4 regions of the Priestia sp. JSM ZJ58 genome follow, and region 3 is predicted to be linked to each of the others. Evidence: predicted binding sites of a transcription regulator. Region 3 holds the regulator's gene; each other region holds the start of a gene.
What was found. The regulator Rex, encoded in region 3, represses fermentation and respiration genes when NADH is low (regulators of the CRP and FNR family bind a similar motif). The targets are predictions, from matches to a motif close to TTGTGAAATATTTCACAA.
Positions count from the first base shown of each region.

Region 1: a site for Rex is predicted at 4,010-4,027, ahead of ACH6EI_RS25320 (L-lactate dehydrogenase). Genes of this name have one in related genera too.
Region 2: a site for Rex is predicted at 4,599-4,616, ahead of ACH6EI_RS22540 (AtpZ/AtpI family protein). Genes of this name have one in related genera too.
Region 4: a site for Rex is predicted at 4,118-4,135, ahead of ACH6EI_RS11220 (DUF1641 domain-containing protein). Genes of this name have one in related genera too.

Region 1 covers NZ_JBISEM010000005.1:86,720-94,205, forward strand. The annotation lists gene ACH6EI_RS25305 (RluA family pseudouridine synthase) at 1-645, shown strand, start outside; gene ACH6EI_RS25310 (methyl-accepting chemotaxis protein) at 683-2,701, opposite strand; gene ACH6EI_RS25315 (cation diffusion facilitator family transporter) at 2,843-3,718, opposite strand; gene ACH6EI_RS25320 (L-lactate dehydrogenase) at 4,052-5,008, shown strand; gene ACH6EI_RS25325 (lactate permease LctP family transporter) at 5,071-6,651, shown strand; gene ACH6EI_RS25330 (zinc-binding dehydrogenase) at 6,749-7,486, opposite strand, start outside.
Region 2 covers NZ_JBISEM010000002.1:222,153-229,638, reverse strand. The annotation lists gene ACH6EI_RS22560 (serine hydroxymethyltransferase) at 1-254, shown strand, start outside; gene upp (uracil phosphoribosyltransferase) at 469-1,098, shown strand; gene wecB (non-hydrolyzing UDP-N-acetylglucosamine 2-epimerase) at 1,121-2,272, shown strand; gene ACH6EI_RS22545 (S8 family serine peptidase) at 2,340-4,532, shown strand; gene ACH6EI_RS22540 (AtpZ/AtpI family protein) at 4,830-5,051, shown strand; gene ACH6EI_RS22535 (ATP synthase subunit I) at 5,058-5,429, shown strand; gene atpB (F0F1 ATP synthase subunit A) at 5,448-6,158, shown strand; gene atpE (F0F1 ATP synthase subunit C) at 6,249-6,461, shown strand; gene ACH6EI_RS22520 (F0F1 ATP synthase subunit B) at 6,564-7,082, shown strand; gene ACH6EI_RS22515 (F0F1 ATP synthase subunit delta) at 7,079-7,486, shown strand, end outside.
Region 3 covers NZ_JBISEM010000012.1:946-8,431, reverse strand. The annotation lists gene ACH6EI_RS27275 (CPBP family intramembrane glutamic endopeptidase) at 1-559, shown strand, start outside; gene ACH6EI_RS27270 (YdiK family protein) at 556-783, shown strand; gene tatC (twin-arginine translocase subunit TatC) at 810-1,565, opposite strand; gene tatA (twin-arginine translocase TatA/TatE family subunit) at 1,581-1,766, opposite strand; gene ACH6EI_RS27255 (redox-sensing transcriptional repressor Rex) at 1,820-2,458, opposite strand; gene ACH6EI_RS27250 (ABC-F family ATP-binding cassette domain-containing protein) at 2,917-4,851, shown strand; gene tsaD (tRNA (adenosine(37)-N6)-threonylcarbamoyltransferase complex transferase subunit TsaD) at 5,107-6,123, opposite strand; gene rimI (ribosomal protein S18-alanine N-acetyltransferase) at 6,120-6,569, opposite strand; gene tsaB (tRNA (adenosine(37)-N6)-threonylcarbamoyltransferase complex dimerization subunit type 1 TsaB) at 6,583-7,281, opposite strand; gene tsaE (tRNA (adenosine(37)-N6)-threonylcarbamoyltransferase complex ATPase subunit type 1 TsaE) at 7,278-7,486, opposite strand, start outside.
Region 4 covers NZ_JBISEM010000001.1:2,106,091-2,113,576, forward strand. The annotation lists gene ACH6EI_RS11205 (NAD-dependent malic enzyme) at 1-1,358, shown strand, start outside; gene ACH6EI_RS11210 (AEC family transporter) at 1,371-2,327, shown strand; gene ACH6EI_RS11215 (NAD(P)/FAD-dependent oxidoreductase) at 2,375-3,553, opposite strand; gene ACH6EI_RS11220 (DUF1641 domain-containing protein) at 3,587-4,039, opposite strand; gene ACH6EI_RS11225 (hypothetical protein) at 4,469-4,885, shown strand; gene ACH6EI_RS11230 (ammonium transporter) at 4,882-6,165, shown strand; gene ACH6EI_RS11235 (IDEAL domain-containing protein) at 6,300-6,497, shown strand; gene ACH6EI_RS11240 (hypothetical protein) at 6,795-7,172, shown strand; gene brnQ (branched-chain amino acid transport system II carrier protein) at 7,212-7,486, opposite strand, start outside.

The DNA.
Region 1 (7,486 bases), on a different contig from region 3:
GAACACGTGCTAATTGTAAACAAACCAATAAACCTAAATACTCATCCTTCATCAGAGCAGGACCAAAAAACTCTTTTAAATGCTGTAGCTGCTTATTTTCAAAAAATAGGCCTCAAAACAAAGCCTAGACACGTTCACCGTTTGGACAGCGATACATCAGGTGCTATCTTATTCACGAAGCATTTTGTAGCAAGCTCTGTGTTTGACCAGCTGCTGGCTGAACGTAAAATTGACCGGACTTATGTTGCTCTTGTCCAAGGACTCATGAAACAAGAGCAAGGAATCGTTAATGAACCTATTGGACGCGATCGCCATCACGCCACGAGAAGAAGAGTATCTAGAACGGGACAAGCTGCCAAAACATCTTATCGGGTGTTAAAGCGCAATAAGGTCAAAAATGAAACGCTTATTGACCTTTCACTAGAAACCGGACGCACTCACCAAATTCGTGTTCATATGAGTCACATCGGCCATCCATTACTTGGTGATACGCTTTATGGCGGAAAGAGATTAAAAGATCAGCAGCAAGCTTTACATGCCATTAAGCTTTCTTTTATACACCCGTTTACACATCAGCGCGTGTCAGCTGTTGCACCTCCAGATCAGCAGGTTTTTTTACCGTACAGCAACTTGTTTTCCTATTAAATAAAAAAGAGCGCCAATATGTTATTGGCGCTCTTTTTTATTTAATTTTAAATTGACGAATCAAGTTCGCCAATTCTTCACTAATCTCTTGCAAATGTTCAGCCGATTGAGAAACAGTAGAAATAGCTCTAATTTGTTCTTCTGTAGAAGCCGTAATTTCTTCCGTTCCTGCTGCTGATTGCTGTGCAATAGCTGCTATACTTTGAATGGCCGCTACCACGTCTTCCTTATGCTCATCAATGCTGTCCATGCTGCTTGTTACATGTTCGACAGCCGCTGCCACCTGCTCAATGGTAGTAGCAATTTCACGAAAAGCTTGTTCTGTGTCTCCTACCACAAAGTCTTGAGATTTTGAAAGTTCTTCTGTCCGGTTGCATTCTTCACGAGCAGCCGCGACTTCCCCTTGAATCGCTGCAATCGTGTGGCGAACTTGTTCAGTAGCCTGAGAGGACTGTTCAGCAAGTTTTCGTACCTCTTCAGCTACTACCGCAAATCCTTTGCCATGTTCTCCTGCACGAGCTGCTTCAATACTAGCATTTAGTGCAAGTAAATTTGTCTGATCTGAAATGCTATTAATTGTAAAAATAATAGATTCAATTTCTTTCATCTTACTTGTTAACTCTTCCATTACCGTTTGAACACCGTGAATCGTCTGAGATGATTCGGTAGTTTGGTTGCGAAGCAGCTGCATTTGTTTTAAGCCTTTTTCATTGATGGTTACAGCTTCAATCGTCATTTTATTAATCTGGGCGTTTTGTTCAATGACTTCTTCAATTTGTGAAGATAAACTCATCGTTTTGTGATTAGTAGAGTCAGCGTCAGAAGCCTGCTGCGTGGCGCCGCTGGCAATCTCATGGATAGCCCGGCCAATTTCTTCACTGGATGCAGTTGCTTCTTCAGATACAGCACTCAAGTCTTCAACAGACGTTTTTACTGTCTCAACAGACGTCTGAACCGTGCCAATCAATGTTTTCATTTTAGCTACCATATCGTTAAATAAATGAGTAAGTTCACCAATTTCATCTTTTGACTTCGTCTGAACCTGAACTGTTAAATCGCCAGCTGTTACTTTGGCTACTTCGTTTTTCAAGCGGCGAATCGGATTCGTAATGATTCTTGAGAAAAAGATGGTTAACACCACTGATAATAAGATGCCAATTAACGCAATCCAGACAATCACATTCAGTAAATGATGAGCGCTTGAGAGCATTTCATTATAAATAAAGGCGTTTCCTATCTTCCAATTCGTTCCTTCGAGAGTATCATATGCCATCACTCTCTCTTCACCTTGAAAGGTATACTTCATGAAATCTTTATTCCGGTCTGCTTTGTACATTTTTTTCATAAATGGCTGATTCATTAAATTTTTTCCAGCTTCTGTTGGATGAACGAGCGCTGTGCCATTTTGATCAAATAAAAATGCATATCCACCGTGATTTACTTCTGCTTTACCTACAATGTTTTTTAATGCATCTAAGTCTAAATCAGTAGCTATAACGCCCAGCACATTTTTAGTATCTGGATCTAAAATAGCCTTTGCAATCGTCACAACCGTCTTTTTCGTTGCTGCATCTTCATATGGATCCGTGTAAACAACCTCATCAGGTGATTCTACTGCTTGTTTGTACCACACCCTGGAAGTCGGATCATAGTTTGAACCAAACTCTTGCTTAGGAACAGAATACATTCCTTTATTTTTTGTGCCTATGTATTCAAGTACTAAGTTAGGATACTTTTCTTTAAACTGTGTAAACTCTTTTTGAACTGTGTTCCATGTAAAATACGGATTTTTCTCTTGGTTTGTTTGATCTCCTTCTTGCTTAACAAAATTAACAATTACATCATTTTCACTATACGTCAGCAAAGAACGACTATACATGTCTAAGTACGTATGAATCGTTTCTCTTAACTCTTTCACTTGACTTTGAGACTGAACTTCTACATCTTTTTCTATTTGTGTTTTGGTAAATTGATAAACAGCCCCTGAAACAACTAATAATAAAATAGCTATAAAAATACTAAAAAATACTACGAGTTTTGCACTTAACCTCTTCATTCCCTCACCCTTCTACAAAAATCTTTATATTACTAATAACGGCTTTTCATTTTCACTTTTGAAGAAGTTTTTGTGATTTATTTCAAATTTCCCCAAAAATAAAACCAGCTCATCCTTTCATAACGAAAGAACGTGCTGGTTTTATTTTTGCTTTTCGTATGCATCAGGTTCAATATGAACAAGCGTATCTTTAATCTGATGCTCATCGTTCATCATATGTTCAATTTGATCAGCAATTTCATGGCTTTTAATAACATTTAAATGAGGATCTACTTTAACAGTTACATCAATCACGACTTGATTACCAAGCTTGCGCGCTTTCACATCTTCTACTTCTTTTACCCCTTCTACAAGCCCAATGCTTTCTTTGTAGTGTCCTAACTTTTCTTCATCAAATCCGTCCGTTAAAGAATGAGCCGCTTCTTTAAAAATCTCGATGGCTGTTTTACAAATAATAATTCCCACAGCAAAAGCAGCTACCACGTCCAGCCAGGGCAAGCCGAATTGCGAGCCGAAAATTCCCACAACAGCCCCTATGCTCACAAGTGCATCAGACAAATTATCTTTAGCAACCGCATATAAAGACTGGCTATCAAGTTTTTTAGCAAGCTTAATATTATATCGGTAGACACCACCCATAACAGCAGCCGCTCCAAGACCTACCCAAGCAGCCAGTAAATTAGGCGCTTCAGATTTGTCCATAAATAATGACTGACCCGCATCGACCAATACTTCTAGTCCAATGACCATCATGATAAAAGAAGCAATAAGTGAAGAGATATGTTCCGCTCTGGAATGTCCATAGGGATGATCATTATCACGAGGTTTTTTAGAGATTTTTAAGCCGATTAAGACGGCAATTGATGCAATAATATCTGTAACATTATTAAGACCGTCGGCTTTTAATGCAGAGGAAGCGGTGACACCCGCAATAATAAGTTTACATGCTGATAAAAAGATATATGATAAGATACTAACCCAAGCGCCTTTTTGGGCTTGCTCATAGTAGTTCTCCATCCCTTCAACTCCTTTATTCAAAATAAGCAAACTTAGTGTAACAAATGGATTTCGTGTGGGTCTATAGAAACATTATTGGCTGTTAACATACAAATAGAGAATGTTAAACTCTTTAGCTTTCTGCAAAACAAGTTGCCTTTACTCAACACTTTAAACGTTTGAGATCTTTCTAAATGTGGCACTTCATGTAGAAGGACCCTTTTTTTAAATCGCCCTGTAAAATTGTTTACTATTTTTTAAAGGGTGTGATTTTTATCACAGCCGAGGGTATTTATTCTTGTTACACTAACATTGTGAAAAACATCACAAAATAAAATTCAAAGGATGATACAAATGAAAACACAATTTACACCAAAAACACGAAAAGTTGCTGTTATCGGAACTGGTTTTGTTGGCTCAAGCTACGCTTTTTCAATGGTGAATCAAGGTATTGCCAATGAATTAGTGTTAATCGATATGAACAAAGAAAAAGCGGAAGGTGAAGCACGCGATATCAATCACGGTATGCCATTTTCCACACCGATGAAAATCTGGGCTGGAGATTATAAAGACTGCGCTGACGCTGATTTAGTAGTTATTACAGCGGGCGCTAATCAAGCTCCAGGGGAAACGCGCTTAGATCTAGTTGAAAAAAACGTTAAAATTTTTGAATGCATTGTAAAAGATATTATGAACAGCGGATTTGACGGCATCATTTTAGTGGCAACAAATCCAGTTGATATTCTCGCACACGTTACACAAAAAGTATCAGGATTACCAAACGAACGAGTAATTGGTTCAGGAACGATTCTTGACACAGCTCGCTTCCGCTACTTGTTAAGCGACTATTTTGAAGTAGATTCTCGCAACGTCCACGCTTATATTATGGGGGAACATGGAGATACGGAATTTCCTGTTTGGAGCCACGCGCAAATTGGCGGTGTGAAGCTCGAACATTTTATCAATACTGCTGCTATTGAAAAAGAGCCGGATATGCAGCATCTATTTGAACAAACACGCGATGCGGCTTACCATATTATTAATCGAAAAGGAGCGACTTATTACGGAATTGCGATGGGACTTGTACGCATCACCAAGGCTATTTTAGATGATGAAAATTCTATTTTAACGGTATCTGCTTTATTAGAAGGACAATACGGTATTTCTGATGTGTATATCGGCGTGCCGGCTATCATTAATAAAAACGGCGTGCGCCAAATTATTGAATTGAATTTAACTCCTCACGAACAGCAGCAGCTCGAGCACTCTGCTAGCATTCTTAAGCAAACTCGCGACAGAGCTTTTGTGTAACATCAAAAGATTTTTGCGGGGGACTCCCCCGCTCCCTTGTTTTAAATATGTAGTAGAGGTGTATGAATATGACGTGGACTCAAGTATATAATCCGTTAAATAATATTTGGCTTTCTGCACTAATTGCACTCATCCCCATCATCTTTTTCTTTATTGCTTTAACTCTTTTGAAATTAAAAGGACACATTGCTGCTGGTATTACGGTACTTCTTTCTATGATTATTGCTATTTATTTTTATGATATGCCTGCCTCAATGGTCTTAGGAGCCACAGGCTATGGGTTTTTGTATGCACTTTGGCCCATCAGCTATATTATTATCGGCGCGGTGTTCTTATACAAGCTAACTGTCAAAAGCGGACAGTTTACTACCATTAGGCAATCTATTATTTCAATAACCGATGACCCCCGCTTGCAAATGCTGCTTGTTGCTTTTTCCTTTAATGCTTTTTTAGAAGGAGCAGCAGGATTTGGAGCTCCAATTGCCATTACAGCAGCGCTTCTAGTTGGACTTGGATTCAAACCGTTAAAAGCAGCGGCGCTATGCTTAATTGCTAATACAGCTTCAGGAGCTTTTGGCGCCATGGGGATTCCTGTCATTGTCGCAGGACAAGTATCTGGCATTGATCCAAAAGAAATTGCTCATTTTCTTGGCACGCAGCTTCCGATTATTTCTTTTCTTATCCCTTTTTTACTTGTCTTTATTATGGATGGGATAAAAGGATTAAAAGACGTATGGAAAGCAACGAGCATCACAGCCATTTCCTATGCACTGACGCAGTATTTAACTGTTACATACATCGGCCCTGAACTTCCAAATATCACATCTTCTATTGTGAGTTTGCTTGCTCTTGCTTTTTATATTAAAAGAACAAGCTCGGCAGCAGCTAAAAGCTTCAGCCTGTCACCAAAACAAATTTTAAAGGCTTGGTCTCCTTTTATTCTATTAACGATACTCGTTACGGCTTGGAGCATTTCTTTTGTCAAAACGGCGCTTGAACATCTGAACCTGCTTATTAACGTCCCATTTTTACACAATCACGTAATTAAAGCAGCGCCTTTAGTAAAAGATCCTACGCCTTACGCTGCTGTCTTAAAAATAGACTTATTTGCAGCAACAGGTACGGCAATTCTTATCGCTTGTATCCTTTCAGTTTTCTTGCTTAACGTATCGGCAAAAGTGGCATGGACCACTCTTTTGGAAACCGTAAAAGAACTATCAAGACCTATTATGACGATTATGATGGTCATTGCTTTTGCTTTTATTTCAAATTATTCAGGACAGTCCTCTACACTTGGATTGGCACTCGCTACATCAGCTGCTTATTTTCCATTTTTATCTCCATTTCTTGGCTGGATTGGCGTATTTCTAACGGGGTCTGTCGTATCGAATAATGCGCTGTTCGGCAACTTGCAGCTAACTACAGCTCAGCAAATTAATGTCTTGCCAATTATTCTCGTAGCGGCTAATACTGCCGGCGGCGTGATGGCTAAAATGCTTTCTCCTCAATCAATTGCTGTCGCTGCTGGAGCAGTAGGTTTAGCTGGAAAAGAGGGTGAACTGTTTAAATACACGCTCAAATACAGCATGGGATTTTTGATACTAGGAGGATTTGTTACCTTTTTATTGGCTTGGTGGTTATGATAAAAAACTTCTAAAAATCCTGTTATTACCTTGTTTCTTTCATTTAAACAAACGTTTGATTATATAAAAAAGTCTCCAGTTAGCGCCGGGGATTTTTTTATTCTGAAATAAGTAAACCTATATTGCCAAATTGTTTTCCTTTATCTAATCGTTCGCAAGCTGCAGCTGCCTCTGACAGCGGATAGAATCTATCGACGATTGGTTTAATTTGATGTTTCTCTATAAAATCCATCATGTCCACAAATTCTTCCTGACTTCCCATAGATGTGCCAAGTATATTGAATTGAGGATAAAAAATAGTTCTTAGAGGCAATTCAACTTCATTTCCAGAACTCGCACCAAAATTAACAATTCTTCCATTTGGCTTTAGTATTTCAAAATACGTCGGAAATAAAGCTGCCCCCACACTATCAAGTATGATATCTACTTTTCTATCGTTGATTTCTTCTTTTAGGTTACTTCCACTGTCTAATGCATAATCAGCTCCATACTTTAGGGCTTGCTTTCTTTTTTCATCACTTCTAGAAGTAACCGTTACGTCAGCTCCGATAGCTTTTGCGAATAACAAGCCATAAGTCGCGACTCCGCTCCCTATACCAGGAATAAGTAGATGTTCTCCTTTTTTTAACTGCCCTTTTGTAAAGAGAGCTCTATACGCAGTTAAAGCTGATAATGAAAGAACTCCCGCTTGTTTCCAAGATAGATAAGGCGGCTTTTGCACAACATTATCCGCTTTTATGATTACATACTCTGCAAACGTTCCATTCGATGGACCACCTAAAATTTTAGGCGTAAACGGAATGTCCTCTATACGATCCCACTCCAGACTTGGATT
Region 2 (7,486 bases), on a different contig from region 3:
CGCTTGATGATGTAGGTATTACAACAAACAAAAATACAATTCCTTATGATGAGCAAAGCCCATTTGTAACAAGCGGTATCCGTATTGGTACAGCTGCGGTTACAACTCGCGGATTTGGCTTAGAAGAGATGGATGAAATTGCTTCTATCATCGGATTAACGCTTAAAAATATTGAAGATGAAGAAAAGTTAGCTGAAGCTAAAACACGTGTTGAAGCTTTAACAAGCAAGTTTGAAATGTATAAATCACTTTAAGAGAGACAGGCCTTTGTGCCTGTTTTTTTTATGGAGAAAGTGGTAGCAATTCAATCATTTTTTGAATAATGCTTGAACTCAAAAACTTTTTTCTGTAAAATGAATGCAATGTATAAATTTAATTAGCAAGAGATATGTTTTTACTAGTACGTACCATTCAATTCGTTGAATGGTATTTTAATGTGTACATCTTTATATATAAGGAGAGATATCAATGGGCAAAGTATACGTATTTGATCACCCGCTTATTCAACACAAATTAACTTACATACGCGATGTAAAAACGGGAACGAAAGAGTTTCGTGAATTAGTTGATGAAGTGGCAAGCTTAATGGCTTTTGAAGCAACACGTGATTTACCGCTAGAAGATGTTGAAATTGAAACACCGGTTTGCAAAACAAAGTCAAAAGTTATTGCAGGGAAAAAGCTTGGTATCGTTCCAATTCTTCGTGCTGGTATCGGCATGGTAGATGGATTTTTAAAACTAATGCCAGCTGCTAAAGTTGGACACGTTGGCTTATATCGTGATCCAGAAACATTACAGCCTGTTGAATATTATGTAAAGCTACCTAATGATGTAGAAGAGCGTGACTTTATTGTAGTAGATCCTATGCTTGCAACAGGAGGGTCAGCTGTAGAAGCAATCAACTCTCTGAAAAAAAGAGGCGCTAAAAACATTAAATTTATGTGTTTAATTGCTGCTCCTGAAGGCGTGGAAATTGTAAAAGAAGCACACCCTGACGTAGATATTTACATTGCAGCATTAGATGAAAAATTAAATGACCATGGATATATTGTTCCAGGTTTAGGTGATGCAGGGGATCGTTTATTCGGTACAAAATAATTTGTAGATTTGGGTGATGAACATGAAGCAGCCAATTAAAGTAATGACGATATTCGGGACAAGACCAGAAGCAATTAAAATGGCTCCTCTAGTATTAGAGCTTAAAAAGCGACCAGAAGAGTTCGAAGCAATTGTTACAGTAACGGCTCAGCACCGTGAAATGTTAGACCAAGTATTGAGCATCTTTGACATTCAGCCTGACTATGACCTGAACATTATGAAGGATCGCCAAACCCTTATGGACGTAACGACCAGAGGATTACAAGGCTTGGACGACGTAATGAAAAAAGTAAAGCCGGACATGGTACTTGTACACGGTGATACAACTACGACGTTTATTGCTGGGCTAGCAGCTTTTTATAATCAGATTCAGGTCGGGCATGTTGAAGCAGGTTTGCGCACATGGAATAAATATTCTCCATACCCGGAAGAAATGAACCGTCAGCTTACAGGTGTTCTCGCTGATTTGCACTTTGCTCCAACAGATAAGTCTGCAGCTAATTTGCAAGCAGAGAACAAAAAAGAAGAGCGAATCTTTGTGACTGGAAATACAGCTATCGATGCGTTAAAAACAACAGTAAAAGAGACATATGAGCATGAAGTGTTAACGAAATTGGGAGATGATCGTCTTATTTTGTTAACGGCACATCGCCGCGAAAATTTAGGCGAACCAATGAAAAATATGTTCCGTGCTGTTAAGCGTATTGTAGATGAACATGAAGATGTGCAAGTTGTGTATCCTGTTCATTTGAATCCAGTAGTTAGAGAAACAGCAAACGATATCTTAGGAAATGACCCGCGCATTCATTTAATTGAACCGTTAGATGTGATTGACTTCCATAACTTCGCTGAGCGCGCTCATATTATTTTGACAGATTCGGGCGGTGTTCAAGAAGAAGCTCCTTCATTAGGCGTACCTGTATTGGTACTTCGCGATACAACAGAGCGCCCGGAAGGAATTGAAGCAGGAACGCTCAAACTAGCAGGCACGGAAGAAGAAACGATTTATACGCTAGCAAAAGAGCTGTTAATAGATGAAGACGTATATAAGCAAATGTCACAAGCATCGAATCCTTACGGAGACGGCTTAGCTTCTAAACGCATTTGTGATGCTATTAGCTACTATTTCAACCGCCGTGAAAACAGACCGGAAGCTTTTAATCCGCTTTCGTAAGATTTCTAAACACCTTTCACATGAAAAGCGTCTCTTTGAGACACGATAGTGTGAGAGGTGTTTTTTTATGTGGATTAAATGGTTAATGATTAGCTTTATATTGGGAAGTGGGGGAGGGCAAATGTCGCTCAATCCGACATTTCCTTCTATAAAACAAGAAATGAATCATCAGGAAAAATCAATCATTGTGATGATTAAAAAAGAAAAATTCACGAAATTTAAAAGTCAGCTACAAAAAAATTATCCTAATATAAAGATTAAGAGCGAATTTCACACGGTGTTTACAGGACTTTCACTAAACGGCTCCATCTCGGATTTGGAAAAACTATCTCAGAATCCATCTATTATTAGTTCACATTCTATTAAAAACTATCAGGTTACAGAAGAAAATAGCGTAACGTTCATTGGCTCAGAACAGGTAAGAGGCTTGTTTGATACTCACAATCAGCGTTTAACAGGAAAAGGGATCAAAGTAGGCGTTATCGATACGGGGGTTGATTATTCTCACCCTGATTTAAAACAAACCTACAGAGGGGGTTACGATGTAATAGATGAAGATTATGAGCCGATGGAAACCACTCGTGAGCAAGGAGAACCGACTCTGCACGGTACTCATGTAGCTGGTATTATTGCAGCGAATGGGAATATTAAAGGCGTAGCACCTCAAGCGGAAATCTATGCATACCGAGCTCTTGGACCTGGAGGAGCTGGAACGTCTGAAAGTGTTATTCTAGCTATTGAAAAAGCAATTCAAGATGATGTAGATATTATTAATTTATCATTAGGAAATGATGTGAATGGCCCTGATTTACCAACAAGCTTAGCGTTAGATCGAGCTGTTGAAAAAGGAATTGTAACGGTTACATCTAGCGGCAATTCAGGTCCAGGTTTATGGACGGTGGGCTCTCCGGGTACAGCGGGAAAAGCTATTTCCGTTGGCGCTTCTGTTTCTCCGACAACAGTTCAATTTCTAACAATTGGATTTAACAAAGAAAAAATTATGATGGCGCCAGTAGAAGGGTCTCGTCCATGGACGTTTAATCAAACGCTGCGTGTAATAAATGAAGAAGATTCCAAAGAGCAAAAGCATGCGTCGGGTAACGTCATTTTGCTAAAAGCAGAAGGAAATGCGGTTCAAAAAAAGATTAAACAAGCTGAACAGGCGGGAGCAAAAGCGGTTATTTTATATAGCCCGACAGAAAAAAGCATAGTCAGTAAACTAAAAGAGTCAGTAAATATTCCCGTGATATGGGTAAGTAAAAAAAGCGGTGACACCATTAGCCAACACATTCAGTCTCAACAACCGTACTTACGCACTGGCCAGCAGGTGGTGCAAGACTTGCTCACATCTTTCAGTTCAAGAGGGCCTGTAACGACTACTTGGGGAATCAAACCAGACGTCGTCGCACCAGGTTACTTCATTAATAGTACAGTTCCTGGAGGATATGAACGCATGCATGGCACAAGTATGGCTGCGCCCCATGTAGCTGGAGCGTGTGCGCTGATTTTACAAGCTCACCCGAACTGGTCTCCTGAACAAGTCAAAGCTTCATTGATGAACACCAGTAAAGTAATGCAGCAGCTAAACGGTCAAACGTATCGCGTATATGAACAAGGAGCGGGAAGAATTCAAATAGCAAAAGCCGTCACAGCAGAATCTTTGTTTTATCCATCTTCTTTATCTTTTGGTATTTTTACGCGTCCATCAAAGAAAGTTTTATCTTTTAAAATTGATAACCAGTCTGATAAAGCAAAAACGTATCGCTTAAACGTTCCAAAAAGGGATGAAGGAGTGAACTGGGATGTTCCATTACCCGTCACGGTGCCACCCCGTCAGACAAAAGAGATAGCTGTCACTTTATCGGTGCAGCCCCGTTTTAAAAATAAAGGTATATATGACGGATATTTGGAAATAAATGATTCACGTGAAACATTTTCGCTTCCCTATATGTACATGATTAGCATTCCAGATTATCCTCGTGTCATGGGATTGCAAGTAGCAGCGGAAAAAGAGAAAAATACGTATAGCTATGAACTGTTTTTGCCTGAAGGAGCAGATCAGTTAGGCGTCGCTCTTTTTGATAAGCAGTCTTTACAGTTTGTATCGTATTTAGATGTTGACGTGGATGTAGAAAGAGGCATGAGAAAACGAAAAATAGCGATTGATGAATCGCTTGTACCAGGAGTGTACCAAATATTTGCATTTGTGAAAAAGCATAGACAAGAGCAGGTTGTACACAGTACAATAACGATTGAATGAACCTCTTTAAATGTTTTCATTTGAAGAGGTTTTATGTGTGGCAGAAATGTGAACAATAAGAAGAGATTGTGAAGTTTTTAGCTTAAACACATTGACATTAAATATACGCTATTGTATGCTTACAGGGAATATAAATGATAAGGTTTTCAACCTGTGAAAACCGTTGATATTTCTGCGTATTTTATTAGCTGTTTTTACCTTTTTTAGCAATTTTTTTTGCCTTTCTATCATATATTGAGCTATGAAAACGATAGAGAATTCGGAAAAAAGAAAATTTTGCAAAAGGGGTATGAGCTTATGAAAGATCGCAACCGTCATCCTTTGCAAGCGATGGCATTAGTGTCAATCATTCTATCACAGTTAGCAGGTTCAGTCTTAATTGGCTTATTCTCTGGAAGATGGGCTGATCAATGGCTTGACACCGAACCACTATTTTTGATTTTAGGCCTTCTTTCAGGGCTAGCAGCAGGTGTTTTTATGATGCTGCGGACAGTCCACCATTTTTTTTCAGGAGATTAATAATTCATGCAGGATTTGCAGCACGTTTTTCCAAGACTTCGTTCATACATATTGTATTTGTTAGCATTATACGTTCTCGGCTGGGGATTTACAAGTTATAAGGCTGTTTTTGCAGGTTTAATTTTAGGAACCGCCCTGAGTTTGTATAATTTGTGGAACTTAGTAAGAAAGTTTGAGCAGTTTGGACAGGCGTTGGATGAGGGGAAAAAGCCCCGTTCAATTGGGACTGTTGTAAGATTTGCAACAGCTGCTCTCGCAGTTGTGATTACCATCTCTTATCCAAAAACCTTTCATATTATTAGTGTAGTTGTGGGATTAATGACGTATTATGTTGTCATTATCATAGATTTAGTTGTTCAAAATATGCGTAGAAGATAGAAAGAGAGGTGAACACAGTTGGGTCATGAATCACCAACTATAGAGTTTCTAGGCCTTACTTTTAGTCAAAGTAACTTGCTTATGGTTACCGTAGCTTCTGTTATTGTATTCTTAATTGCAGTTTTATGTACTCGTACTCTTGCTATGAAGCCAAGCGGTGCACAAAACTTTATTGAATGGGTCTTAGATTTTGTTAAAGGACTCGTTAATAGCAATATGGATTGGAAAACAGGTGGCCGCTTTTTGACGCTAGGTGTAACTTTACTTATGTACATTTTTGTGTCAAATATGTTGGGTCTTCCATTCGCCATCGTGATTGACCATAACTTATGGTGGAAATCGCCAACCGCTGATCCAGCAATTACGCTGACGTTAGCCGTTATGGTAGTTGTACTATCACATTATTATGGTATTAAAATGCGAGGTTTCTCTGCATACACGAAAGATTACTTCAAGCCAATGGCATTTTTATTCCCGCTTAAGATTATCGAGGAGTTTGCCAATACGTTAACGCTTGGCCTTCGTCTTTACGGTAATATTTATGCTGGGGAAATTTTGTTAAGCTTGCTAGCTGGTTTAGCAACAACAGGCTTCCTAGGTACAATTGGAGCTGCTATCCCAATGCTTTTATGGCAAGGATTCAGTATTTTTGTAGGCGCAATTCAGGCCTTCATTTTCACAATGTTAACGATGGTTTATTTATCTCACAAAGTGAGTAGCGACCATTAATTTATAAAGCTTTGTTCAAGTAATACCCAATTTGGACAAAACAAAACTTAGTTAAACAAAATCATATATATTAAGGGAGGACTTTATAAAATGGGTTTAATAGCATCTGCAATTGCGATTGGTTTAGCGGCACTAGGTGCTGGTATTGGTAACGGTCTTATCGTTTCTAAGACGATTGAAGGCACAGCTCGCCAACCAGAAGCACGTGGTACATTAACTTCAATGATGTTCGTTGGGGTTGCCTTAGTTGAGGCGCTTCCAATTATCGCCGTAGTTATTGCATTCATGGTACAAGGTAAATAATAATGTGTTACATGTGGCGAAGATCATTCAAAAGAACCTTCGCCATTACTTTATGTCTTTAAGAAGTAAATTATATATGTGGAGTCTCTGAAGGGAGTGAACATGGCCGTGTCGAACATGTTTGTGTTAGGAGCAGCAGGCATTAATGGTGGAGATATTCTTTTCCAATTAGTGATGTTCCTTATCCTACTTGCGTTACTTCAAAAATTCGCGTTTGGTCCTGTAATGGGAATCATGAAAAAACGTGAAGAGCATATTGCCGGTGAGATTGATGAAGCAGAAAAGCAAAATGAGGAAGCGAAGAAGCTTGTTGAAGAGCAGCGTGAAATCTTAAAGCAATCTCGTCAAGAAGTGCAAGTAATGATGGAAAACGCTAGAAAGTCTGCAGAAGATAAAAAAGAAGAAATCATTGCAGCAGCACGCGAAGAGTCTGAGCGTCTAAAAGCTGCAGCAAAACAAGAAATCGAACAGCAAAAAGATCAAGCAGTTGCTGCGTTACGTGAGCAAGTTGCTTCATTATCTGTTTTAATTGCGTCGAAAGTTATTGAAAAAGAACTTTCTGAACAAGATCAAGAGAAGTTAATTCATGAATATATCCAAGAAGTAGGGGATGTACGATGAGTCAACCAGCTGTAGCCAAGCGCTATGCACTAGCTCTTTTTCAATTAGCAACAGAAAAACAGATGATCGATGAAATGCAAGACCAGCTACAAATCGTTGAAGAGGTGTTTGCTAAAACACCTGAATTAATGGATGTATTAACTCATCCAAAAATTACAATTGAGCGAAAAAAACAGTTTGTAAGTGAGGCATTTGCTGAACTTTCACCAACTGTTCAACATACGGTTCTTCTATTATTAGAGCGTCACCGCATTCAAATTGTTAGCCAAATGGTGCAAGAGTATCGTTTCCTAGCGAACGAAGTACGTGGCGTGGCAGACGCAACTGTTTATTCTGTCAAACCTTTAAGCGCAGATGAGAAACGAGCAATCTCGCAATCATTTGCTTCAAAAGTTGGAAAACAT
Region 3 (7,486 bases):
ACTTATTGTCTTACTGCTGCTGCGCCGTGACATGTCCATGCGTATAGAACATGCTGGAAAAACGATTGCTGTTGTCTGGTCAGTCCTTGGGGTGTTTCTCGCTATGGCTGGTCAAGCTGTAGCAGGTATGATTGAGCACGCTCTTGGCATTACCCAAGTATCTGAAAACACACAAAATATTGTTAATCTTGTTAAAGCAACGCCTTTCCTTATTGTCGTTACGTCTGTTATTGGACCAATACTAGAAGAGATTATTTTCCGAAAGATTATTTTTGGTTCTCTTCACAAACGATACAATTTCTTTATCTCTGCATTTATTAGTTCCCTTATTTTCGCTGCGGTACACTGGGATTTTAAACATTTACTTGTGTATACAGCTATGGGATTTGTATTTGCATTCCTTTATGCAAGGACGAGACTAATTGTTGTACCTATTATTGCTCATGTTTTGATGAATACAATTGTTATTTTATCTCAAACTATTTTTGCAGATAAAATTATAGAAATGCAAAAACAAGCAGAACAAATGCAGTTCATTTTTGGAGGCATGTTTTTATGAAGAATATCCCTTTAACACGAGGGTTTATTTATATTATTATGGGGATTTTATTCACCTACTTGGCAATTCAAAATGCCCAGGAAACCGTCTGGAATTTCCCCACAATCTTATTTGCACTCGTAGCCGCATTCGATTTCAGGTTTGCGGTTCGCATCTTTATCTTGCACTACAAAATTAAAAAATTGCAGCAGCAATATAAAAATCAAGATGATTCATCCAAATAAAAAAACCACTGTTTCAGTGGTTTTTTTTACATACTAACATCTTCTCTTTCTTGCTCTGCCCTTGCCTTTAACACTTTGCGATACGAAATGCGGGAAATAATGATGCTGATTTCATACAAAATTAAGAGCGGCACTGTCACCATCATGTGCGAGAGCAATTCCGGTGGTGTAATAAGTGCGGCAATAACTAGCAGTACGAAATAGGCATATTTTCGAATTTGAGATAAAAACATAGGCGTTATAATTCCTAAACGCGTCAAAAACATAACGACGACAGGAAGCTGAAACAACAAGCCAAAAGGCAGTGTGAGCTGCATTAAAAAAGAAAAGTATTCATTAATGCCAATCACTTGGTTTACATTCAGCTCATCAGAAACGCGCGTCATAAAATCAACGACAAATGGAAACAACACAAAATAAGAAAAAGAGACACCGCCAATAAAGAGAAAAATGGAAACAGGAATATATCCAAGCGTTACCTTACGCTCTTTTTCATATAAACCAGGACTAATAAATGCCCAAAGTTGATACAGTGCAACAGGAGCTGCAAGTACACAGCCGATAATAACAGCAAATTGCATATAAATCTTAACTGGATCTGTTAACCGAAATGCATTCATCGTTAAATTCTTTGCCTCATCAGCATGCTGTAAATAGACAATAACCTTATCCGCTATAAAAAAGCCGCCAATTGTGGCAATCACAAAGAAAAATAAAACAATTAAAATGCGTTTTCGCAGCTCTCCTATATGATCATATATTGACATTTCTTGTTCGGTCATACTATGATCACCCTTTTACTCTTTGTCATCTACTTGACGCTGTTTATCTTTTTCACGATCTTCTGATGCACCGCTAGCGGCATGCTTAAACTCTCTAAGCGTTTGGCCCACTGATCTTCCTAGCTCCGGTAACCGTTTCGGTCCAAAAATAAGCAGTGCTACAATCGCAATAATAATCCAACTGCCTGCTCCAATCCCCATATTCCCACTCTCCTTATTAATTTAGACTTAAGGAAATCGTAACACAGTCCGCCTTATTCAACAGGATAATTTTTCAAAAAGTAGACGAGCGACTGTAATTCTACAGCAAGATCAATATGATGGAGTCGAATCTCATCCGGTACGTTTAAGCGTGCAGGAGTAAAGTTTAAAATTCCTTTAATTCCGCAACTCACTAAACGATCAGTAATTTGCTGAGCAACAGTGGCAGGAACGGTTAAAATCGCTACTGAGATGTCATCACTCATATAATCTTCCAATTGGTCAAGATGATAAACCGGCACGTCGCCTACTTTCGTACCTACTTTATCTTCTATCACATCAAAAGCGCACTCAATTTTGGTGTTATTATTTTTAATAAAATTATAATTTAAAAAGGCCGTTCCTAGATTCCCTACGCCAATCAGTGCTACTTTCGTTACTTCATCTTGGTCTAACGTTTTACGGAAAAATGTAAGTAAATAATTCACATTGTAGCCGTATCCCTTTTTTCCTAATGCACCAAAGTAAGAAAAGTCCCGACGAATAGTAGCAGAATCCACTTTCACTGCCTCACTTAACTCCGCTGACGACACACGCTGTTTACCAGAAGCATGCAAATTTTTCAAAAAACGATAATAAAGCGGCAATCGTTTAGCCGTTGCTTGTGGTATTTTTAATTGTTCAGTGTTCACGTTGTACCCCCTCAGTTCATGTATGTCATTGCTAACATTTTCAAGTCATATTGCATTACCTTTCACAAAGCATCAACCGCTTTGAGGTAGCGCTTCCAATTCTCTCTCTTTTCTCTTGTTTTATATATACTCCGCTTCACACCTCGACGGCTTTTGTCTATTCAGCACTCCTTAAAGTCGGTATGTAGAACGAAGCAATTAGCCCTTCAAAGAATCGGTTTGTTAGTCATGACGGATTTTTTACATCCATCATAGATAAGTTCAGAGATGCACTTATCTCTTATTTTAACATAGTATCCTGTATAAAATGTGCAGGGGAAATCATTTTATTTCATGAATCAAAACATTCGCTTCATCATTTGTCCTTGTCCCTCTACAAATTACAAACGCTTGTAGGAAGAACTTGTAGTTGAAAATATGTTAAAATACACTATGGATATACTACTAGAGGTGAAAAAATGATTATTCTACAATTGAACGGTATTACAAAATACTATGGGGCAGAACCCATTTTATCGAATATAAAGTTAGAAGTACAATCAAAAGACCGCATTGCCCTAGTGGGACGAAACGGTGCTGGTAAATCAACTTTATTAAAAATTATTGCTGAGCAGCTTTCCTATGACAGCGGAGAAATTATTAAACCTAAGGGTGTTTCCATTGATTATATGGGACAAGATACAGTTCTTGAGTCAACACTCTCCATATGGGAAGAAATGATGACTGTCTTTGCTCCATTAAAGAAGATGGAAAAAGAATTACGTACGCTTGAAACGAAGATGGGTGATCCAGACATTTTTAATGATTCAGTTCAATACGAAAAACTAACCAAAGAGTATGATCAGCTTCAAGTAACGTTTAAAGATTTAGGCGGCTATCAATATGAAGCGGATACACGATCTATTCTTCACGGTTTCCGTTTTTCAAACTTTGACTACAGCACCCCTATTTCCTCCTTAAGCGGTGGACAAAAAACGCGCCTGGCTCTTGCAAAACTGCTTTTAACAAAGCCTGATTTGCTTATTCTGGATGAGCCTACCAACCACTTAGATATTGAAACTTTAGCATGGCTGGAACAGTTTCTGCAAGGGTATGAAGGAGCTATTTTAATCGTTTCACATGATCGTTACTTCCTTGATAAAGTCGTAAATCAAGTGTATGAAGTCGTACAAAAAACAACGGTGAAGTACACGGGCAACTACTCTAAATACCTTGTACAAAAAGCAGAGCGATATGAAAAAGAGTTGCGTCAGTACGAAAAGCAGCAAGATGAAGTCGCAAAGCTGAATGATTTTATTCAGCGAAACATCGCCCGCGCATCGACTACAAAACGTGCGCAAAGCAGACGTAAACAGCTCGATCGAATGGAGTTAATAAATCGACCTAACGAAGGCGAAAAATCAGCTAGTTTTTCGTTTGAAATTGAACGTCAAAGCGGAAATGAAGTCTTAAATCTGGAAAATGTGTCTATCGGATATGATGAACACAACTATGTCGTCCAAGAGGCAAACCTTCGCATTAAAAAAGGGGAAAGCCTTGCGTTGGTTGGTCCTAATGGCGTGGGGAAATCAACTTTATTAAAAGGCATTGTGGATAAACTCAGCTTCAAGACTGGAACCATTTCCTTTGGCTCAAATGTAATGGTTGGTTATTACGACCAAGAGCAAGCCAATTTAACGTCTAATAAAACCGTTTTAAATGAACTTTGGGATGACTACCCAGCCAAACCTGAAAAAGAAATCCGTACAGCGCTTGGAAATTTTCTGTTTTCAGGTGATGATGTACTGAAAATCGTTTCCACGCTCAGCGGTGGTGAAAAAGCACGTTTGGCTCTTGCGAAGCTTATGCTTCAAAAAGCTAACTTCTTAATTTTGGATGAACCTACTAACCATCTTGATTTAGATAGCAAACAAGTACTCGAGAATGCGTTAATTGATTACCCAGGGACTCTATTATTTGTTTCACATGACCGTTATTTTATTAATCGTATTGCCAATAAAATAGCAGAGCTATCTCCTGAAGGAGTAGAAGAATTTCTTGGAGATTATGACTATTATGTAGAAAAGAAAGCAGAAATAGAGGAAATTAAAGAATTAGAAAATATAAAAGCAAACGAAGAACGTACGGTAAAAGTAGATAAACAGTCCTATAAACAAGATAAAGAACAAAAGAAATTGATGAGACAGCGAACGCGCCGCATTGAAGAAATTGAAACTGAAGTAAACAAATTAGAAGCCGCCCAAGCGGCGAATGAAGAACTTCTTTGTGACCCTGAAATTTATCAAAATCACGAAGAAGTATCAAGATTAAACGGTGAAAATGAAAAAATTTCTTCACAGTTATCCACATTAATGGAAGAGTGGGAAGAATTACAGCTGCTTCTAGAAGAGTAGCCTATATTTTTGCGTATCTATTCATCCTATTTACTTGTTCATGCGCTTAAGAGCAAGCTTTATCCACTCTGTGAATAAATAGTGGATATCTGTCTGATTTTCATAATTAAAACTTGTTGATAACAGGTCCGTGTACTGAGTGCACGGACTTTTCCACATAATTATCCACAGTCAATTCTAAATTTATTGAATATTGTTGATAAATCATTTTTATCCACAAAAAAAGACGAATGAGAAATAAATCTCATTCGTCACTTACTCTTCCAAGTCCAAACCGGGGTTTGCATTTAATGACATATCTGAACGTTTTCCTTGAGCAAATCGTACGCTTGCTGCTGCTCCAATCATTGCGGCATTATCCGTACATAGAGATAGCGGCGGGATAATAAGCTCAATATTTGATAGGGGTTCAAATGCCTCTTCTAGCGCTGCTCTAAGCCCTTTATTAGCAGCAACTCCTCCTGCTAATAAAACTTGCTTAACGTTATATTCCTTTGCAGCTTTAATCGTTTTAGTTACTAACACATCAATGACACTCGCTTGAAAGCTAGCAGCAAGTGTTTGTGGAAGAATCTCTTCACCTTTTTGCTTCGCATTGTGGACAGTGTTAATAACTGCTGATTTTAATCCACTGAAACTAAAATCATAGGATCCTTCTTCTAGCCAAGCACGCGGCAAATCAATTAATGGCTCTCCTTCATGTGCAAGGCGGTCAATATGAGGTCCGCCTGGATATGGAAGGTTTAACGTGCGGGCTACTTTATCGTAGGCTTCTCCTGCTGCATCATCTCTTGTTTCACCGATCACTTTAAAATGACCGTGACTTTCCATGTATACAAGCTCCGTATGCCCGCCAGATACAACTAGCGATAAGAGCGGGAATTCTAGTTTTTTGATTAGCTGATTTGCATAAATATGTCCTGCAATATGATGAACACCAATTAATGGCTTTTGATGTGCAAATGCTAGCGCTTTGGCTGCATTTACGCCAATAAGAAGTGCTCCCACAAGCCCTGGTCCTTCCGTTACAGCTATTGCATCTATATCTGCAAACGTCAAGTTCGCTTGATTTAAAGTTTCTTCAACTACTACTGTAATTTGTTCTACATGATGACGAGATGCAATTTCCGGTACGACACCGCCAAATCGTTTATGGCTTTCTATTTGAGAGGCCACCACATTGGCTACAATTTCATGACCGTTTCGAATCACAGCTGCTGCTGTCTCATCACAGCTTGTTTCTAATGCTAAAATTAATTGATTTTCATTCATAAATTCACCCACATAACTAATGCATCCTCATTGTTATCAGAATAATAATTCTTACGAATACCTCCAGGTTTAAAACCTAGCTTTTGATACAATGATTGTGCAATATGATTAGATACCCTAACTTCTAATGTCATTGACGTAGCACCTAGTTTTCGAAGAACGTCCATCACGTTGCGCAGCAGCAATTCACCGAGTCCCTTGCCTCGGTAGTCTGGCAATAGCGCAATGTTGGTTACATGTGCTTCGTCAATAACAATCCACGTTCCGCAATAACCAATAATATTTTCCCCTTCTTCCATCACAATGTAAGTTGAAAATTGATTATTGGTTAACTCATTTTGAAATGCTTCTGCACTCCAAGGTGTCGTAAAAGACTTCTCTTCGATTTTCACTACTTGATCAATATCTTTAACTTCCATTAAACGAAACTTAATTGTTAGTTTCATGTTATACCTTCTTTTATCCTTTTTGCTGTGAAGCAAGCCAGTTGGCTTCTGCTTCAGCTAAACGAATGTAGTTCGGAACAAAAGTATGCACAGACTGCGGCTCTTTCTTCATTCCTAAGAAAGCCAATTCACTTGGTCTTGGGTTAAACTGCTGAACATGGGCAAATACAGCTTGTTCACTCAACACTTCTTTTAACGCCTCTTCATGCATGGAAAGATCATTGCCTATGAATAAAATAGGTTTGTTGTATGACTTTAAATGTTCCGCCCAGTCCTTATTAATAACAAGTCGATCACTTTCAACTTCTACAAGACCTCGTTCGTTATTCCATTCATATAGTCCTGTATAAAGCTGCTGACGGCGCGCATCAAATAACGGAGCAATATATCCATCAAAATAACGACCGTTTGCTGCTAGTGCCTCAAGGCTAGATACACCTATTAAAGGAATATTTAAAGTCCAAGCAAGTGTCTTGGCAATGGTAACACCAATGCGTACACCGGTATAGGACCCGGGACCGTGTGCCACTACAATACGGTCTAGCTCGCTTGGCGCAATATCACAATCTTTTAACAAAGATTCCACAGCGTTCATCACACGAACAGAGTGATTCTTTTTTAGATTCGTAATAATTTCTCCAATTACTTTGTTTTCTTCAACGACAGCAACACCCATGACAAAATTGGATGTATCAATGGCTAACATTTTCATCTTTTAAAAAGCTCCTTACATATTTCAACGTACCGACTGCCTATCGCTTTTACAAGGATTTTACGAGTCGTTTCGTTTTCATGGTAAATATTGATTTGAATATATTCATTAGGAAGCTGCTCTTCAATCAGGTGAGCCCACTCCACGACCGTCACGCCATCTCCTTCAAAATACTCATCGAACCCTAGGTCTTCAAATTCATCCC
Region 4 (7,486 bases), on a different contig from region 3:
ACAGCCATGAATATCATCGTCCTGACGGCTTATATTTATCCGTAAATGAAGCGGACAGATTAAGTGAGGCGATTGAAAACTTAGGGCTCGACAGCGAAGATATTGATTTGCTTGTAGTCACGGATTCAGAAAGTATTTTAGGAATTGGGGACTGGGGAGTAGGAGGGATCAATATCGCAGTTGGAAAGTTAGCGGTCTACACAGCTGCAGCAGGAATTGACCCAAGCCGCGTACTGCCTGTTGTTCTTGACATGGGGACCAATAATAAAAAGCTTCTTGAAGATCCTTTGTATTTAGGAAATCGTCATGAACGAGTAAAAGGAGAAGACTATAATCGTTTTATCGCTCAATTTGTAAAAGAAATAACGGCCAAGTTTCCTAAAGCGCTTCTTCATTGGGAGGATCTTGGTAATATTAACGCGCGACACATTATGAAAGAATACGGCGATAAAATTTTAACATTTAATGATGATATTCAAGGAACGGGAGTAATTACTCTTGCAGCCGTTTTAACAGCCGTCCGTATTACAGGTACGCCTTTAAAAGATCAGCGGGTTGTTGTATTTGGACCGGGATCTGCTGGAATTGGGAATGCTGATCGTATTCATAGTGCGATGATGCTTGAAGGGTTATCTGAAGAAGAAGCATATGATCGTTTTTGGGCATATGATTACAGAGGTCTGTTAACGGAAGATATGGAAGATTTAGCTCCTTTTCAACAGCCATATGTTCGCCAAAATGAAGAGATTAAAGAATGGGAAAAGGGCGATGAAAATAAAATTTCACTGTTGGAGCTTGTGAAACAAGTGAAACCTACCATTTTAATTGGAACATCAGGCGTCACGGATGCTTTTACCGAAGAAATTATTAAAGAAATGGCAAAGCATGTAGAGCGCCCGGTGATTATGCCGCTTTCAAACCCAACTAAACTTGCTGAAGCTGTTCCGGAAAATATTATAAAATGGACGGAAGGAAAAGCCCTTATTGCAACAGGAAGTCCATTTGAACCCGTTGAATATAACGGGCACACTTACGAAATCGGACAGGCTAATAATGCATTTGTGTTTCCAGGTCTTGGTTTAGGTGCAATTGTGGTTCGCGCTCAAAAGTTTACTGAATCTATGTTTGCAGAAGCAGCCAATGCAGTAGCGCGTATAGCAGAAACAGATACAAAAGGAGATACGCTTCTTCCAAATATTAAAGATCTTCAAAAAGTATCAAAGGCGGTTGCTGTGGCAGTTGCCGATGCTGCTGTAAAAGATAACGTAGCAACTGTTACCGAAAAAAATGTAGCTGAACTTGTAGAAGAAGCGGTATGGCAGCCTGTTTATAAACCTGTTAAGGCAAGAAATGAATGAGGTGAATGATAAATGAGCATAGGTCAAATTTTTCTCATTCTCGCGCCTATCTTTTTTGTCATTTTGCTTGGTTATTTAGCAGGGCATTTTAAAAAATTTGACAAGCAAACGTCTAAGGGGCTTAACACATTAGTAACGAAGTTTGCGCTTCCTGCACACTTATTTGTAGGTGTGACGACAACGCCAAGAAAAACACTCATAGATGAATGGCCGTTTTTAGTTGCGCTGATTTTAGGCATCGTCGGGTTTTATCTCATTATATTGCTCATCGTGAAGTATGCAGGGAAGCATACGCTAACTTCTTCTTCTATGTTTGCTCTAAACTCAGCTCAGCCAACGTTTGCTTTTATGGGCATTCCGGTACTTGGAGGCTTGTTTGGTGCAGGTGCAGTAGCGATTCCAATTGCCATCACAGGAATCGTGGTGAACGCGATTTTAGATCCGTTGGCAACGATTTTGGGAACCGTTGGCCAAAGGGGACGAAAAGAAGGGGAAGAGAAAACAAGTTTATTCAAAGTAACGGTTCATTCTATTTTGCATGGTCTATCTGAGCCTTTGGCATGCGTCCCGTTAATTGGAGTGATTTTAACGCTTTGCGGCTTTCAGTCACCTAAACTGTTACAGGATATGCTTGATCAAATTGGAAGTATCACATCCGGAGCAGCTTTGTTTGCGGTAGGAGTAACGATTGGAATTGGAAAAATTAACTTCAGTAAAGGCGCGCTCGGGATCGCTGTCTTAAAAGTAGCGGTTCAACCGATCGTTATGCTTGGAATTGCAGTATGGATAGGGTTGTCTTCAGATGAAGTGACAAAAGCTATTTTACTGGTAGCTTTTCCTGGATCTGCTGTAGCTGCGATGATTGCTTTGCGGTTTGAAAGCATGGAAAACGAAACGGCCTCTGCTTTTGTTATTAGTGCTATTTTATCGCTGGTTACGCTGCCGCTTCTTATTTCTTGGCTTATGTAAATAAAAAAAAACGAAAGAGGAATTTCCCTCTTTCGTTTTAAGACGGATTAATAAGCTAATGCGAATAATCCTTTGATATGAGATAAGTAACGAACGTTACTTGCTTCTTTCATAAGTGATGCTGGTAAACCTTTTAATTGCGTTTTGTTTCCGCCGATTGTACCAATTGCATCTTTGCGTCCAAGACTTCCTAGTGTACCAGAGAAGACAGGAACGAATGATTCCATTGCTCCGCCGCGAATAGCTACTGCTAAGTTCACGCCTACAACTTCACCCATTTGCCAAGCTAATTGAGCAGTAGGTGGGTAAGGGCGACCTTCTGGACCCATTACAACCGCTGAGTCACCAGCAAGGAATACATCTTTATGAGATGTAGATTGTAAGAATTCATTTACAAGTGCACGACCGCGGTTTACTTCGATACCTGAGTTAGCAACTACAGAGTTACCTTGAACTCCGCCAGTCCATACCATTGTTTTTGTTTCAATTTTGCTGCCGTCTTTAAGTTCAACAGTTGTAGCATCCATTTTTGTTACAGGTGTACCAGTAACAAATGTAACGCCACGTTTTGTTAAGCTTGATTGAGCACGCTCTACTAATTCAGCAGGGAAGCCTGGAAGAACTGTAGGAGCTGCTTCTACACAGTATAGAGAAATTTCTTTTGGATCCACACCGTGTTTTAGGCATAGGCTTGGCATTAAGTCAGCGTATTCACCAACAAGTTCGATACCTGTTAATCCGCCACCGCCAACTACGATTGTACCGTCAGCTTTATTTTTTGTTTTGCTGTATTCAGCGATACAAGCTTCTACGTGTGCACGTAAACGGTTTGCATCATTTACTGATTTAAGAACGAAGCTGTGCTCTTCTAAACCAGGGATACCGAAGTAAGCAGTTTCACTACCTAAAGCTGTAACAAGGTAGTCGTAGCTTAATTTTGTACCATCTTCAAGAGATACTTCACGTTGATCTGGTGAAATTTCTTTTACCGTTGCAATTTTTAAATCAACGTTGTAGTTTTTAAGTAATTTATCAAGTGGTAAAGCTACCGCTTGTTCAGAAACGCCGCCTACAGCTAGACGGTGTAATTCTGTAATGATTTGGTGAGTAGCAAAACGGTTCACTACTGTAATTTTTGCTTCATCCGCACTTAGGTGTTGGCGAGCTGTCATTGCAGTTAATAAACCACCGTAACCGCCGCCTAAAATTAAAATATGTTTTGACATAGTCGATCCTCCGTCCACACTTTTTAATGAAAATTATTTTTGTTTTTCGTTTGTAATGTCTAAATACGCTTGTGCAAAGCGGAATAGTTTTTGAGCTTGTGGATCTTTAAGCATGCGTAATAAACCGAATAAACCGATTGAATTAGAAGCATTTGCTTCTGCACGATCGTTTGCTTCGATTGCAGTAGCTGCAAGACCTTTTACTGTTCCTTCTACTGGCTCGATAAATTCTTTTACTCCACCAAGTAGATCTTCTTTTAATACGTCGTCAGTTAATAATGATTGCGCAACGTCGTAAGTTTTTGTAAGCACCGTTACCATTTCAGATAATTTTGGTAAATTATCTACAAGAACAGTAAGAGCTTCTTGTACTTCAGGCTTTAACAATTGATCTAACACATCCGCTTGACCTTTGTTAACCGCCGCTTCTGTTTGTACAGCAGCATTTTCCTCTGCAGCTGATTTTTGAATAGTTGATTGAGACATGAAAAGTCCTCCTTTGCTGGATACTGTTGCATATGTAGTTCCTAGTTATCTGCTAGACTTTCAAACTACATTGTGAAGTTGTGAAATCTTGCACATAATTCTATTTTAATTTTAATACGAGATAAAATCAACTCATTTCGTTGAAAAAATAAGTGAAGAACCTCGTAACCCTTTGTTTAATAAAAGTTTATAAAAAATAAAGCGAATAATTGCCTAGGTAAATAAAATTAAAATAGGGAACTAACATAATTCCTCTTCCTACGATAAAACAAATAACGTCATATTTCAACACATACGAACTTAATATTCTATAAGTAGTAAAAAGATAGGGCGCATTTACTATTTAAAGAGTTTTCAAAAAATTACATTGACTTACTATAGTGTTCTACATATAATCTAAATATAACATCTTATGTAAGGAGATATAACATGGTTATAGTGGATGAACTTTATCATAATGTGGTCATTACATTGCCTCAATTAAAATTAATTGAATTTATAATGAAGTTAAAAGAAGCTAAAGCACAAGAAATAGAAGATATAAAAGCGAAAATTAGTAAATACGAAGAGAAGAAACGTGCTGAAGAAGCTTGGTACCAATCACTATCACCGTTTCGTAAATTTTTTACCGGGCGTCCTTTAAGTCAGCATCAAGCGGTCGAGTATATGGTATACGTAAAGGAACGCTTTAAAAAAATTGATCACCTTAAAGCACAAATGCGAGAACTTCATGAAGTTCTTGAATTAATAAAAGCGGAAAATGAAGAAACAAGTGAAATTACGCTTTCGCCTGCTATTGTACAAGAAATAAAACGACTAAAAAGCAGTGGAGGCGTTGGGATATGAGTGTTAATGAACTAAGTTTAGGTATAAATACGACGTGGGTTGTATTAACAGCGGCGATGATTTTGCTAATGGAAGGCGGCTTTGCCTTGCTAGAGGCAGGGTTTGTCCGCTATAAAAATAGTGTCAATATTATTATGAAAGTATTCGCTGATATTACAATAGGAACGCTTTGTTTCTATTTAATTGGGTTTGGATTAATGTACGGAGATGATTTAGGCGGAGTTGTCGGTAAAAGCGGTTTTGCGCTCTCAGGTAATTTATCGCACCTTGACATTCCAATTGGGCTTGAAACGTTTTGGCTGTTTCAATGTGCGTTTGTGATTGCAGTCATCTCGATCGTTTCTGGAGCGGTAGCAGAACGAATTAATTTTCGTGCATACCTTTTATATGCCATTTTAATGACTACATTTATTTATCCTATAGCCGGCCACTGGATTTGGGGAGGCGGATGGATTAGTAAGCTAGGAATGCTTGATTTTGCCGGTTCGGCAGTCATTCATGCGCTAGGCGGTTTTTCAGCTTTAGCAGCTGCAATAATGATTGGACCAAGAAAAGGGAAATTTACGCAGAATGGAATTAGTTCCGTTTCTCTTCCAAGCAATTTGCCGCTTGCCTCAGTGGGTGCTTTTTTATTATGGTTTGGATGGTTTGGGTTTAATGCAGGAAGTACGCTAAGTGCCACTGACGTTAGAATTGGTCACATTGCTATTGTCACAATGTTATCAGCAGCAGCAGGCGGAGCAGCTACTTTATTTTATACTTTATTTCGCTACAACCGTTCAGATGCACCTTCTGTAATAAATGGATCGCTTGCCGGACTGGTTGGCATTACGGCCGGGTGCGCTTTTGTTAACACACCATCTGCTATTTTTATTGGAGCTGTATCTGGCTTATTAATGATGGCAGCTACAAACTGGCTCGAAGCACGTCAAATCGACGATCCTGTAGGAGCTTTTCCTGTACACGCTGCTTCGGGAATATGGGGCACGTTGGCTGTGGGCTTGTTTTCTACAGACGGCGGTGTGTTTACAGGAGGGGGCTGGACGTTACTTGGCGTTCAACTTCTTGGATTAATTGCTCTATGCGCTTGGGGATTTGTTACGACGTGGATAGGGTTAAAGGTTATTTCCTTGGTGGTTCCGCTTCGGTCTACGGAAGAAGAAGAAGAAGTGGGCTTAGATATCAGCTACCACGGTATCATGGCAGCTCATCAAGCTCCTGAATTTATTGAATATGAAAACTACTATGCGGAAGTAAAAGAAAAAGCCACAGATTCGTAATAAAAGGCCGCCCTTTATAACAAAAGGGCGGCCTTTTTATGTGGAAAAAAATAGATTTAAAATACTTGGTTTAAATGATTGAAAAGTCAGAATATTTGTGTTATATTATAAAAAAGCCAAGGAGTTGATTTCTTATGAAAAAGAATTTACTTAATTCACCGCAAAAATCCAACGGAAAGGTGCTTGATGCATTATTCGCTGAGATGATTTTAGACAAGGCGATTGCAGAATTTCGTAAAGCACAGCTAAAAGAAGAAATCGACCGCACGCTATTGATGAAAAATAAAGAAGAGTTTTTAAAACTCTCATCAGAACTTAAACAAATTTCTTAATTACTTACTATACTTCACACACCATCTATTTTAGATGGTGTGTTTTATTTTTGAGACCTACTAAAAGGGATTAATTAGTAATAATTATGGACCTCCATGTACGCTTAATGGGTTTACAGGATCTCGAAACGGGGAAACCGTTCCAGAGTTCAAATTTGATAACTATTATCCACCAGCAAACGGAGCGGAACTATATCAAGCGGTAAATGGGGAAGAAGTACTTTTAGCTATCTACGTGGCAGAAGAAAAACGATTTGTACCAGCGGTTGCTAAACCAATGTAAAGGAATGTTTTTTTATGATTCGAAAAGGTTTGTATGCAGCATATAATGAACGAGACTACGAATGTTATGAAACGGAAAATGGGTGTGTAAAGCTGATTAGCTATGATAAAGGCGATGTAGCAAATGGATTCATTCCATACAATGACACGACTTTTACAAAAGAAGTTCCTCGTGATGCTGTTGAAGAAGTGTTTTTTGTAGCTCCGTATGCTACTTATCAAAATGAAACGTTTGATGTGTCAGCTGCTTCTGATGTTCGAGTGCTTTTGACCACATCTGAAAAAGAAAAAGCTGATAAATATCATTTTCAGCGAACGGATAAATATCTATATGAAAAACGTGTGTTAAAGGAAGAAGTGAAGTTAACGGAGAAAAAAACTCCTTATTCATAAAACGCCACAATAAAAAGAGGATGCAAATGCATCCTCTTTTTATTTAATCAATTTTCTTGAAGTGTTTCTGTTCGTATTATCATTTGTACGAAGGAAGGTAATGCCAAGACCGATTAATCCTCCTACAATAGCAGGAACTACCCAGCCGAGACCCACTCCATACATAGGTAGAATCGATGTAAACAGATCGTTTACTGCCGCGATTTTGAATCCAGCAGCATTTAAGCCATCAAACAAACTAACGATAAACGTGAAAAGAAGGCTTACTTGGTAAACTTCTGAACGTCCTTTAAATAAAGGATGTAAGAATGTCA